Regions from separate parts of the Serratia sp. DFXYC6 genome, predicted to be linked through region 3. Evidence: predicted binding sites of a transcription regulator. Region 3 holds the regulator's gene; each other region holds the start of a gene.
What was found. Region 3 encodes PurR, which represses purine synthesis genes. Its sites were predicted from a motif close to CANGCAAACGTTTGCNTG; they were not measured.

Region 1 (3,708 bases), on a different contig from region 3:
GAAGCGCAGGCGGCAGAAGCCACCTGGGAGGAATTGAAAGCCGCATTGCCGGAGCTGAAGGTGGCGCTGGTGCACGGCCGCATGAAAGCGCAGGAGAAGCAGGCGGTGATGCAGGCGTTTAAACAGGGCGAGCTGCAGCTGCTGGTCGCCACCACGGTGATCGAAGTCGGCGTCGACGTACCGAACGCCAGCCTGATGATCATCGAAAACCCGGAACGGCTTGGCCTGGCGCAGCTGCACCAGCTGCGCGGCCGCGTAGGGCGCGGCGCGGTGGCCTCACACTGTGTGCTGCTGTACAAAACGCCGCTGAGCAAAACCGCGCAAACGCGCCTGCAGGTGCTGCGCGACAGCAACGACGGCTTTGTCATCGCCCAGCGCGATCTGGAGATCCGCGGCCCGGGCGAGCTGCTCGGCACCCGCCAGACCGGCAGCGCCGAATTCAAAGTGGCGGACCTGCTGCGCGACCAGGCGATGATCCCCGAAGTGCAGCGCGTCGCTCGCCACCTCCACCAGCACTACCCGGAACACGCCCAGGCGCTGATTGAACGCTGGCTGCCGGAGAAGGCACGCTACTCCAACGCATAAAAAAGGGCGCCGACGGCGCCCTCTTCTTTTTTTCTGGCTCGCGATATCACCCCACCGCCGGGAACACCGGCAGCAGCAGATACAGCTTGATGACGATGGCATTGGCGATATCGATAAAGAACGCCCCCACCATCGGCACCACCAAAAACGCCACGTGCGACGGGCCGAAACGATCGGTGATCGCCTGCATGTTGGCGATCGCCGTCGGCGTGGCGCCCATGCCAAAGCCGCAGTGGCCGGCGGCCAGCACCGCCGCGTCGTAGTTCTTGCCCATCACCCGGTAGGTGACGAATATCGCGTACAGCGCCATCACCAGCGTCTGCACCGCCAGGATCGCCAGCATCGGCAGCGCCAGCGAGGCCAGCTCCCACAGGCGCAGGCTCATCAACGCCATCGCCAGGAACAGCGACAGGCTGACGTTACCCAACACCGACACCGCCCGCTCAAACACGGTATAGAAGCCGGTGAAGGCCAGCGTGTTGCTGAGGATCACCCCGACGAACAGCACGCAAACGAAGTTCGGCAGTTCAAACACCGTGCCGCCCAGCAGGCCGGCAATCAATTGCCCCAGGCTCAGACAGATGGCGATCATGGCGATGGTTTCGATCATCACCAGCGAGGTGATGAGACGGCCGCTTTCCGGCTTCTCAAAACCGCTCGGCTGCACGCTGTCATCCGGGGTGCCTTCCGGCGTGGAGGAGTGCTTGACCAGATAGCGCGCCACCGGGCCGCCGATCAGACCGCCCAGCACCAGGCCGAAGGTGGCGCAGGCCATGGCGACTTCCGTCGCGTTTTCAAAACCGTAGCGCTCGATGAACAGCTTGCTCCAGGCCGCCCCGGTGCCGTGGCCACCCGACAGGGTGATCGATCCGGCAATCAGGCCCATCAGCGGATCCAGCCCCAGCATTTTCGCCATGCCGATGCCGATGGCGTTCTGCACGATAAGCAGCCCCAGCACCACGAACAGGAACACTACCAGCACCTTGCCGCCGGCGCGCAAACGCGCCAGGTTGGCGTTCAGGCCGATGGTGGCGAAGAAGGCCAGCATCAGCGGATCCTTCAGCGACATGTCAAAACTGACTTCCCAGTTGACGAGCTTTTTCAGGGCTAACAGCAGGAGGGCCACCAGCAAACCACCGGCGACGGGAGCGGGAATGGTATATTTTCGCAGCAGGGGAATGGTTCTGACGCACTTGCCCCCGAGGAGCAAAACCAGCGTCGCCGCGACTAACGTGCCATAAGTATCAAGATGAAACATCCAGGTACTCCATGTAAGGGAAAAGATCCAAATAAAAATAATAAGTTATAGAAAACCACTTAGTTTTTAAACTTGATGAGTGCAGGATTAGAAGTAAAAAACGCTGAGATGACAAGAAAAAATGAATGAAAATGCGACATAAACGGGAAAGTCGGCAACATAATATTTACGCGCAACCGTTTGCTTTTGCGGGGCGGGGCATTAAAATGCCTGCTTTGCCGTATCTGGAAACGCCACACCATGAGCATGTCATCCTCCGAGCTTGATGCCGCGCGCCAAGCCGCCTCAGAACCCCGCGCCAGTGAACTGATTTATCGCCTGGAAGATCGCCCGCCGCTGCCGCAAACGCTGTTTGCCGCCGGCCAGCATCTGCTGGCGATGTTCGTCGCGGTGATCACACCGGCGCTGCTGATCTGCCAGGCGCTGGGCCTGCCGGCACAGGATACCCAGCACATCATCAGCATGTCGCTGTTCGCCTCCGGTCTGGCTTCCATTCTGCAAATCAAAACCTGGGGGCCGGTGGGTTCCGGGCTGTTGTCGATTCAGGGCACCAGCTTCAATTTCGTTTCGCCGCTGATCATGGGCGGTCTGGCGCTGAAAAACGGCGGCGCCGACGTGCCGACCATGATGGCCGCGCTGTTCGGCACGCTGATGGTCGCTTCCTGCACCGAAATTTTACTGTCGCGCGTGCTGCATCTGGCGCGCCGCATTATCACCCCGCTGGTTTCCGGCATCGTGGTGATGATCATTGGCCTGTCGCTGATTCAGGTCGGTCTGACCTCGATCGGCGGCGGCTACGCCGCGATGAACGATCACAGCTTCGGCTCACCGAAAAACCTGCTACTGGCCGGCGCGGTGCTGGCGGTCATCATCCTGCTGAACCGCCAGCGCAACCCTTACCTGCGCGTCGCTTCGCTGGTGATCGCCATGGCGGTCGGCTATCTGTTGGCCTGGGCGATGGACATGCTGCCCGCCGGCGCATCGGCAGCCCCAACGGCGGCGATCACCATTCCCACGCCGCTCTATTACGGCCTGGGCTTCGACTGGAACCTGCTGCTGCCGCTGATGCTGATCTTTATGGTCACCTCGCTGGAAACCATCGGCGACATCACCGCCACTTCCGACGTCTCCGAACAGCCCGTCAGCGGGCCGCTGTACATGAAGCGCCTGAAGGGCGGCGTGCTGGCCAACGGCCTGAACTCGATGCTGTCGGCGGTGTTCAACACCTTCCCCAACTCCTGCTTCGGCCAGAACAACGGCGTGATCCAGATGACCGGCGTCGCCAGCCGTTACGTCGGCTTCGTGGTGGCGCTGATGCTGATCGCGCTGGGGCTGTTCCCGGCGGTGGCCGGCTTCGTGCAGCACATTCCCGAGCCGGTACTGGGCGGCGCGACCATCGTGATGTTCGGCACCATCGCCGCCTCCGGCGTGCGCATCGTGTCGCGCGAGCGCCTGAACCGGCGCGCCATCATGATCATGGCGCTGTCGCTGGCCGTCGGCATGGGCGTCTCCCAGCAGCCGCTGATCCTGCAGTTCGCGCCGGACTGGCTGAAAACCCTGCTCTCTTCCGGCATCGCCGCAGGCGGCATTACCGCCATCGTGCTGAACCTGGTGTTCCCGCAGGAACACGAGAAAAAGTAACCCGTCCATTGACGTTCAAACGGCCGCTTGCGGCCGTTTTTTATTGTCTATCAGACCATTGCCCTTGAGATGCCCGGCCAATTGCGGCATAAACAGGGTATCTTTTTTGACCGATGCGGATGTAGACGATGAAATTTATCGGAAAGCTGTTGCTGACGTTGCTGCTGCTGACCGTGCTGGCGGCGGTGGTGCTGTATCTGGTGGGGCAAACCCGCTGGGCGGCA
Region 2 (3,708 bases), on a different contig from region 3:
CAACACATTCGCCAACGTCGGCGCGAGCTTACGCCGGGCCAGCAACGCTTTGCCGCAGAAAAGATAGCCGAACGCCTCGTCACGCATGAACGCATTCAGACGGCGCACAGCATCGCGGTGTTTTTGTCGTTTGACGGCGAACTCGATACCGGGCCGCTTATCGAACGGCTGTGGACGCTCGGCAAACGGGTTTACCTGCCGGTGCTGCATCCGTTCAGCCCGGGCCACCTGCTGTTCCTGCGCTATGCGCCGGAAACGCCGCTGGTGCGCAATCGCTTCAATATTCTCGAACCGCGCCTCGATGTGCGCAAGGTGTTGCCGCTGGGTGAACTGGAGGTGGTGCTGACACCGCTGGTGGCGTTCGATCATACCGGGCAGCGTCTGGGCATGGGCGGCGGCTTTTACGATCGCACCCTGCAAAACTGGCGCAGCGGCGGCCCCTATCCCATCGGCCTGGCCCATGATTGCCAGCAAGTGGAGCATCTGCCGACCGAACACTGGGATATCCCGCTGCCGGAAATCCTCACCCCGCTCTGCAGCTGGGCGTGGCACGAGCCAAAATAGCAAAAGGCCGGATCGCTCCGGCCTTTTTCGTTGCGGCATGCCGCCGAATCAGAACAGCAGGCGGGCGCGGATGGTGCCGTCGATGGCCTTCATGCGCTGCAGCGCGGCGTCGGCGCGCGCGGTTTCCGCTTCGATGTCGATCACCACATAGCCGATTTCCGGCCCGGTTTGCAGATACTGTGCGGCGATGTTAACCCCCTCTTCGGCAAAGATCTGGTTAATCTGCGTCAGCACGCCCGGACGGTTTTCGTGGATGTGCAGCAGGCGGCTGGCGTTCGGGCCATGCGCCGGCAGCGACACTTCCGGGAAGTTGACGGCGGACAGAGTCGATCCGTTGTCGGAGTATTTCGCCAGCTTGCCGGCCACTTCGTCGCCGATGTTCTCCTGCGCTTCCTGAGTGGAACCGCCGATGTGCGGCGTCAGCAGCACGTTGTCGAACTCACACAGCGGCGAGTTGAACGGATCGCTGTTGGTCGCCGGCTCTTCCGGGAAGACGTCGATCGCCGCGCCCGCCAGGTGATTGCTGGCCAGCGCGTCGCACAGCGCGGGAATATCCACCACGGTGCCGCGCGAGGCGTTGATCAGAATGGCGCCCGGTTTCATCAGCGCCAGTTCTTCCGCCCCCATCATATTTTTGGTCGATGGCGTTTCCGGCACGTGCAGCGTCACCACGTCGCTCATATTGAGCAGATCGGACAGATGGCGCACCTGCTGCGCATTGCCCAGCGGCAGCTTGTTCTCGATGTCGTAGAAGAACACCTTCATGCCCAGCCCTTCGGCCAGAATGCCCAGTTGGGTGCCGATATGGCCGTAGCCGATGATGCCCAGCTTTTTGCCGCGCGCCTCATAGGAGCCCACGGCCAGTTTGTGCCACACGCCGCGGTGCGCCTTGGCGTTGGCGGCCGGAATGCCGCGCAGCATCAACAGCAGCTCGCCCAGCACCATTTCGGCCACGGATCGGGTATTGGAGAAGGGGGCGTTGAAGACCGGAATACCGCGTTTGGTCGCCGCTTTCAGATCAACCTGGTTGGTGCCGATGCAGAAGCAGCCCACCGCCACCAGTTTTTCTGCGGCGGCGAACACCTCTTCAGTCAGATGCGTACGCGATCGGATGCCGACGAAGTGTGCATCGCGGATGGATGCCTTCAAAGATTCGGTGTCTAACGCACCCTTGTGGTATTCGATGTTGGTATAACCGGCGGCACGCAAATTATCGACCGTGCTCTGATGAACCCCTTCCACCAACAGGAATTTAATCCTGTCTTTCTCCAATGATACTTTTGCCATTTACCCGACCCTATGTTCAGACTTCAGAAGCGGCTGTGACGACACAGCTCCCATCCAACATAACAAAAATAACGCGGGCGGCAATACAAACGATTGCCTGCCCGGCAGGACAAGGCGCAGCGTTGATGGCGGTTTACGGCAGAAAATGCCATAGGGAAAGTTTTCGGCAGAAGCTTTGGGGAGTCAGTTTTCACAATGTGACATAAGTCACCAAATTTGCCGTTTTTCAGAAAAGATATTTTAACCGAAGAATTATGCGGCCCGGCACCGCCGGGCCACAGACGGCAGAAGCTTATTTGACCACTTTCACGCCTTCCGGGGTGCCGACCAGCGCCACGTCCGCGCCACGGTTGGCGAACAGCCCCACGGTCACCACGCCGGCGATGCCGTTGATCTTGTTCTCCAGCGCCACGGCGTCGGTAATGCTCAGGTTATGCACATCGAGGATCACGTTGCCGTTGTCGGTCACCACGTTCTGGCGATACTCCGGCAGGCCGCCGAGTTTCACCAGCTCACGCGCCACGTAAGAGCGAGCCATCGGGATCACTTCCACCGGCAGCGGGAACTTGCCCAGCACGTCCACCTGCTTGCTGGCGTCGACAATGCAGATAAACTTCTTGGCAATGGCGGCAATGATCTTCTCGCGCGTCAGCGCCGCGCCGCCGCCCTTGATCATCTGCATATGGCCGTTGATTTCGTCCGCGCCGTCCACGTAAATATCGAGCGAGTCCACTTCGTTGCTGTCGAACACGTGGATGCCGAGGCTTTTCAGCTTGGCGGTGGAGGCATCGGAGCTGGACACCGCGCCTTCGATCTGGTGCTTGATGGAACCCAGCGCGTCAATAAAGTGGGCGGCGGTAGAGCCGGTGCCGACCCCGACGATGGTGCCCGGCGTCACGTATTCCAGCGCCGCCCAGCCCACCGCTTTTTTCAGTTCATCCTGCGTCATAATATGTCCCTTGCCTCTGTACGAAAACGTGTGCGTATTATAGGGTAAAACGCTGTTTTTCACGCCGGCAGGATCACACTTATTTACCGCAGCCCGCATTTTTACCCGCCTGGCGGCGAGCTGGGAGCGTAATTTTTCCACCTGCGCCATGCGTAAAATGTGGCATAGTGCCGGTATCATTCTAATTTAAGGGATATCTTTCCGATGAAACGCCCAGACTATCGTACGCTGCAAGCGCTGGACGCGGTGATCCGTGAGCGCGGCTTCGAGCGCGCCGCGCAAAAACTCTGTATCACGCAATCGGCGGTATCCCAACGCATCAAACAGCTGGAAAACCTGTTCGGCCAACCGCTGCTGGTTCGTACCGTGCCGCCGCGCCCGACCGAACAGGGGCAAAAGCTGCTGGCGCTGCTGCATCAGGTGGAGCTGCTGGAAGAAGAGTGGCTGGGCAACGACACCGGCGTCGATACGCCGCTGCTGCTGTCGTTGGCGGTCAACGCCGACAGTCTGGCGACCTGGCTGCTGCCGGCGCTGAAGCCGGTGCTGGCGGACTCCCCGATTCGCCTGAATCTGCAGGTGGAAGATGAAACCCGCACCCAGGAGCGGCTGCGCCGCGGTGAAGTGGTGGGCGCGGTGAGTATTCAGCCGCAGCCGCTGCCGAGCTGCCTGGTGGATCGGCTGGGGGCGCTGGACTACCTGTTTGTGGCCTCCAGCGGCTTCGCCGAGCGCTATTTCCCGAACGGCGTCACCCGTTCCGCACTGCTGAAAGCGCCGGCGGTGGCCTTCGACCATCTCGACGACATGCACCAGGCATTCCTGCAGCAGAACTTCGATCTGTCGCCGGGCAGCGTGCCCTGCCACATCGTGAACTCATCGGAAGCCTTCGTGCAGCTGGCGCGTCAGGGCAC
Region 3 (3,708 bases):
CAGCGTCGGCAGCAGCAGCAGTGCGGTGATCACCAACAGCGCGGCGAAGATCGCACGCCAGCTGGCGTGGTTCAGCAGCCAGGCGCCAAGCAGCGGCGCCAGCGCTGGTGACAGCGCCACCAGCGGCATGATGGTGGCGAACACGCGGTTGGCCTGGCCTTCGCGATAGCGGTCGACCACCAGCGCTTGCCAGATGGCGGTGGCGGAACAGACGCCGACGGCCTGAATAAAGCGCAGTATCCAGAGCTGCACGGCATTTTCTACCCACAGCATGCCCAGGCAGCCGAGCGCGAACAGCGTCAGGCCAATCAATAATACCGGTTTGCGGCCCAGTCGGTCGGAGAGGGGCCCCCACAGCAGTTGCGCGAAGGCGAAGCCGGCCAGAAAGATGCTCAGGCTGGCGCTGACCGCGCCGGCGGAAATTTGCAGTTCCTCCCGCATGGCGCCGAAGGCGGGCAGGTACATATCGGTCGCCAGATAACCCAGCATGCTCAGGCCGGCGAGGTAGAACATAAAGCCAAAAGAATTTCGCATGGTATTTCTCGTTAATATTTTAGTGTCGCAGGTTTTTAGCGCCGGCCAGTGTATCCGGCTGGATCTCTGCTTGTGAAACGGTAATATTTGCAAAGTGCTGTTAAAAAAATTGAAGGCAAAGCGATGTGGTCTGAATATTCTCTTGAAGTTGTTGACGCGGTCGCGCGCACCGGCAGTTTCAGCGCGGCGGCGCAGGAGCTGCACCGGGTGCCGTCGGCGGTGAGCTATACCGTGCGGCAACTGGAACAATGGCTTGCGGTGCCGCTGTTTGAGCGGCGTCACCGTGATGTGGAGTTGACGCCGGCCGGCGCGCTGTTTATCAAGGATGCGAGAGTTGTTATCAAAAAAATGCTCGACACCCGTCGCCACTGTCAGCAGGTGGCCAACGGGTGGCGCGGCCAGCTGAATATCGCAGTCGACATCATCGTCAAACCCCAGCGCAGCCGCCAGCTGGTGCTGGATTTCTACCGCCATTTCCCCGATGTTGAACTGATGCTGCAACCCGAAGTGTTCAACGGCGTTTGGGATGCGTTGGTGGACGGCAGGGTGGACATGGCGATCGGCGCCACGCGCGCGGTGCCGGTCGGCGGCGGCTTTGCCTTCCGCGATATGGGCTACATGAACTGGCTGTGCGTAGTCAGCCCACAGCATCCGCTGGCGCAGCTGGCAGGGCCGTTAAATGACGATCGGTTGAGGCCGTACCCTGCGCTTTGTCTGGAAGACACCTCGCGCAATCTGCCCAAGCGCGTCACCTGGACGCTGGATAACCAGCGGCGGCTGGTGGTGCCGGACTGGACATCGGCGCTCGACTGTCTGTGCGCCGGGCTGTGCGTCGGCATGATGCCGGCGCATCGGGCGCTGCCGCTGGTGCAGCGCGGTGAGCTGAAGGCGTTGCAGCTGCAGCAGCCGTTTCCCGCCAGCCCTTGCTGCCTGACCTGGCAGCAGGATAAACCGTCGCCGGCGATGAGTTGGCTGCTGGCGTATCTGGGCGATGGCGAGACGCTGAATCAGGAGTGGCTGAGCGAGGCGGCGCCGGAAGCCGTGCAGGCTTCCGGCTCAGGGGATTAGCGGCGGTAGTCGATGAACGGACCGTCGGCGACCGAACGGCGTTCCACCAGCTTCGGATGCACTTCGATCACCTGCGATTCTTCGCGCTTGCTGATGATGCGATCCAGCAGCATGGTGAAGGCCATTTCTCCCAGGCGCTCTTTAGGCTGGTGAATGGTGGTCAGCGCTGGAGTGAAGTAGCGGGCGTTGCGCACGTTGTCATAGCCGATCACGGAAATATCCTGCGGCACTCGCAGCCCCAGCTCATCAGCGGCGCAGATGGCGCCCATCGCCATGATGTCGCCGCCGCAAAATACCGCGGTCGGCCGCTGTTTTTGCGACAGGATTTGGTGCATCGCCTTGTAGCCGGACTCCGGCTCGAAGTCACCCTGGACGATCCACTCTTCGCGAATGTCGATATGCGCTTCCTGCAGCGCCTTCATAAAGCCCTGATGACGGCCGCCGCCGGTGTTGCGCGACAGCTGGCCCGGGATGGCGCCGATATCGCGGTGACCGCGCTCGATCAGGTAACGGCCGGCCAGATAGCCGCCTTCGAACGCGTTATCGATGATGGTGTCGGTGAAGTCGCCGCGCGCAGCGCCCCAGTCCATCACCACCATCGGGATATTACGGTAGTCCTCCAGCATGCCCAGCAGTTGATCCGGGTATTCGGAACACATGACCAGCAGGCCGTCGACGCGCTTTTGCGCCAGCATCGCCAGGTAGGCGCGCTGCTTGTCCAGATTGTTGTGCGAGTTGCACAGGATCAGGGTGTAACCTTTGCTGTAGCAGCTGTTTTCCACCGCCTCGATCACTTCGGCAAAATAGGGCGCTTCGCTCGAGGTGGCCAGCAGACCGATAGACTTGGTGTGATTGACTTTCAGGCTGCGCGCCACGGCGCTCGGCGAGTAGTGCAGCTCTTTGATCGCGGCCCACACGGCCGCTTTGGTCTCTTCGGCGACGAAACGAGTCTTATTGATGACGTGCGAAACGGTGGTGGTGGAAACGCCCGCGCGTTTGGCCACATCTTTAATCGTTGCCATGTAAGGAATGACTCCTGAACTCACATGTTTACAGCATGTAAGTGTGATGTTAATCGTTTGCCTACGTAGATCCTTCTCCAGAGAAGCGAAAACTGAGTTTTTAGTGTGTTGAAGTCTTCAGCGCTTAATCAGGAGGGGCATGGATGCCGGTACGCAGTTGTGAACTGCGAATTTTGTCGCATATTGAACAAAAGTGGAAGAGGTAATCGAGATTATAAACCGGGAAATGATAACAAGATTTTATCGGCGAACTGTGGGAAAATGATTTGACGTACTAATTGTGCGCCTTTTATCCTTAGGAAAGCCCATTTTAAAGGAGTTGTCATGGATACCGATCTGAAGATGTCTCTGTTCACTACCGTCGGCGCGTTGGCGATGATCATCGCTTTCAGCTTTGTCGCCGCGTTGAACTGATCTCCCGCCGGTTTTAAAAAAGGCGCAGCCTGGCTGCGCCTCGTCACTTCGGCAAGGCCTGCGTTTACGCCAGGTTTTCCGCCGCAAATTTCCAGTTGACCAACGCCCAGAAGTTTTCCAGGTATTTTGGACGCGCATTGCGGTAATCGATGTAATACGCGTGTTCCCACACGTCAACGGTCAGCAGCGGTTTATCTTCACCGGTCAGCGGAGTTGCCGCGTTGGAGGTGTTGACGATCGCCAGCGCACCGTCTGGTTTTTTCACCAGCCAGGTCCAGCCGGCGCCGAAGTTTTTCACGGCGGCATCGGTGAACTGCTCTTTGAACGCAGCGAAAGAGCCGAAGGATTTGACGATCGCCGCCGCCAGTTCGCCCTGCGGTTCACCGCCGCCCTGTGGCGACAGGCAGTGCCAGTAGAAGGTGTGGTTCCACACCTGCGCGGCGTTGTTGAACACGCCGCCGTTGGAGGTCTTGATGATCTCTTCGAGCGATTTGCCCTCGAACTCGCTGCCTTTCACCAGGTTGTTCAGGTTAACCACGTAGGTATTGTGGTGTTTGCCGTAGTGGTATTCCAGGGTCTCGGCGGAGATGTGCGGCTCGAGCGCGTTTTTCTCATACGGTAATGCAGGTAATTCAAACGACATTGCTTCCTCCTTTACAGCGCCACTTTC

Region 1: the regulator PurR is predicted to act here: its motif matches at 2,013-2,030, upstream of AC2CGQ_RS23530 (nucleobase:cation symporter-2 family protein).
Region 2: the regulator PurR is predicted to act here: its motif matches at 1,934-1,951, upstream of serA (phosphoglycerate dehydrogenase).

Annotation. Positions count from the first base shown of each region.
Region 1 is NZ_JBXUNV010000007.1:23,067-26,774, reverse strand. It holds gene recG (ATP-dependent DNA helicase RecG) at 1-585, shown strand, start outside; gene gltS (sodium/glutamate symporter) at 632-1,843, opposite strand; gene AC2CGQ_RS23530 (nucleobase:cation symporter-2 family protein) at 2,084-3,484, shown strand; gene AC2CGQ_RS23525 (AsmA family protein) at 3,613-3,708, shown strand, end outside.
Region 2 is NZ_JBXUNV010000002.1:117,763-121,470, forward strand. It holds gene AC2CGQ_RS13945 (5-formyltetrahydrofolate cyclo-ligase) at 1-564, shown strand, start outside; gene serA (phosphoglycerate dehydrogenase) at 613-1,851, opposite strand; gene rpiA (ribose-5-phosphate isomerase RpiA) at 2,144-2,800, opposite strand; gene AC2CGQ_RS13960 (LysR family transcriptional regulator ArgP) at 3,005-3,708, shown strand, end outside.
Region 3 is NZ_JBXUNV010000001.1:1,735,289-1,738,996, reverse strand. It holds gene punC (purine nucleoside transporter PunC) at 1-534, opposite strand, end outside; gene punR (DNA-binding transcriptional activator PunR) at 658-1,602, shown strand; gene purR (HTH-type transcriptional repressor PurR) at 1,599-2,624, opposite strand; gene cydH (cytochrome bd-I oxidase subunit CydH) at 2,949-3,038, shown strand; gene sodB (superoxide dismutase [Fe]) at 3,103-3,681, opposite strand.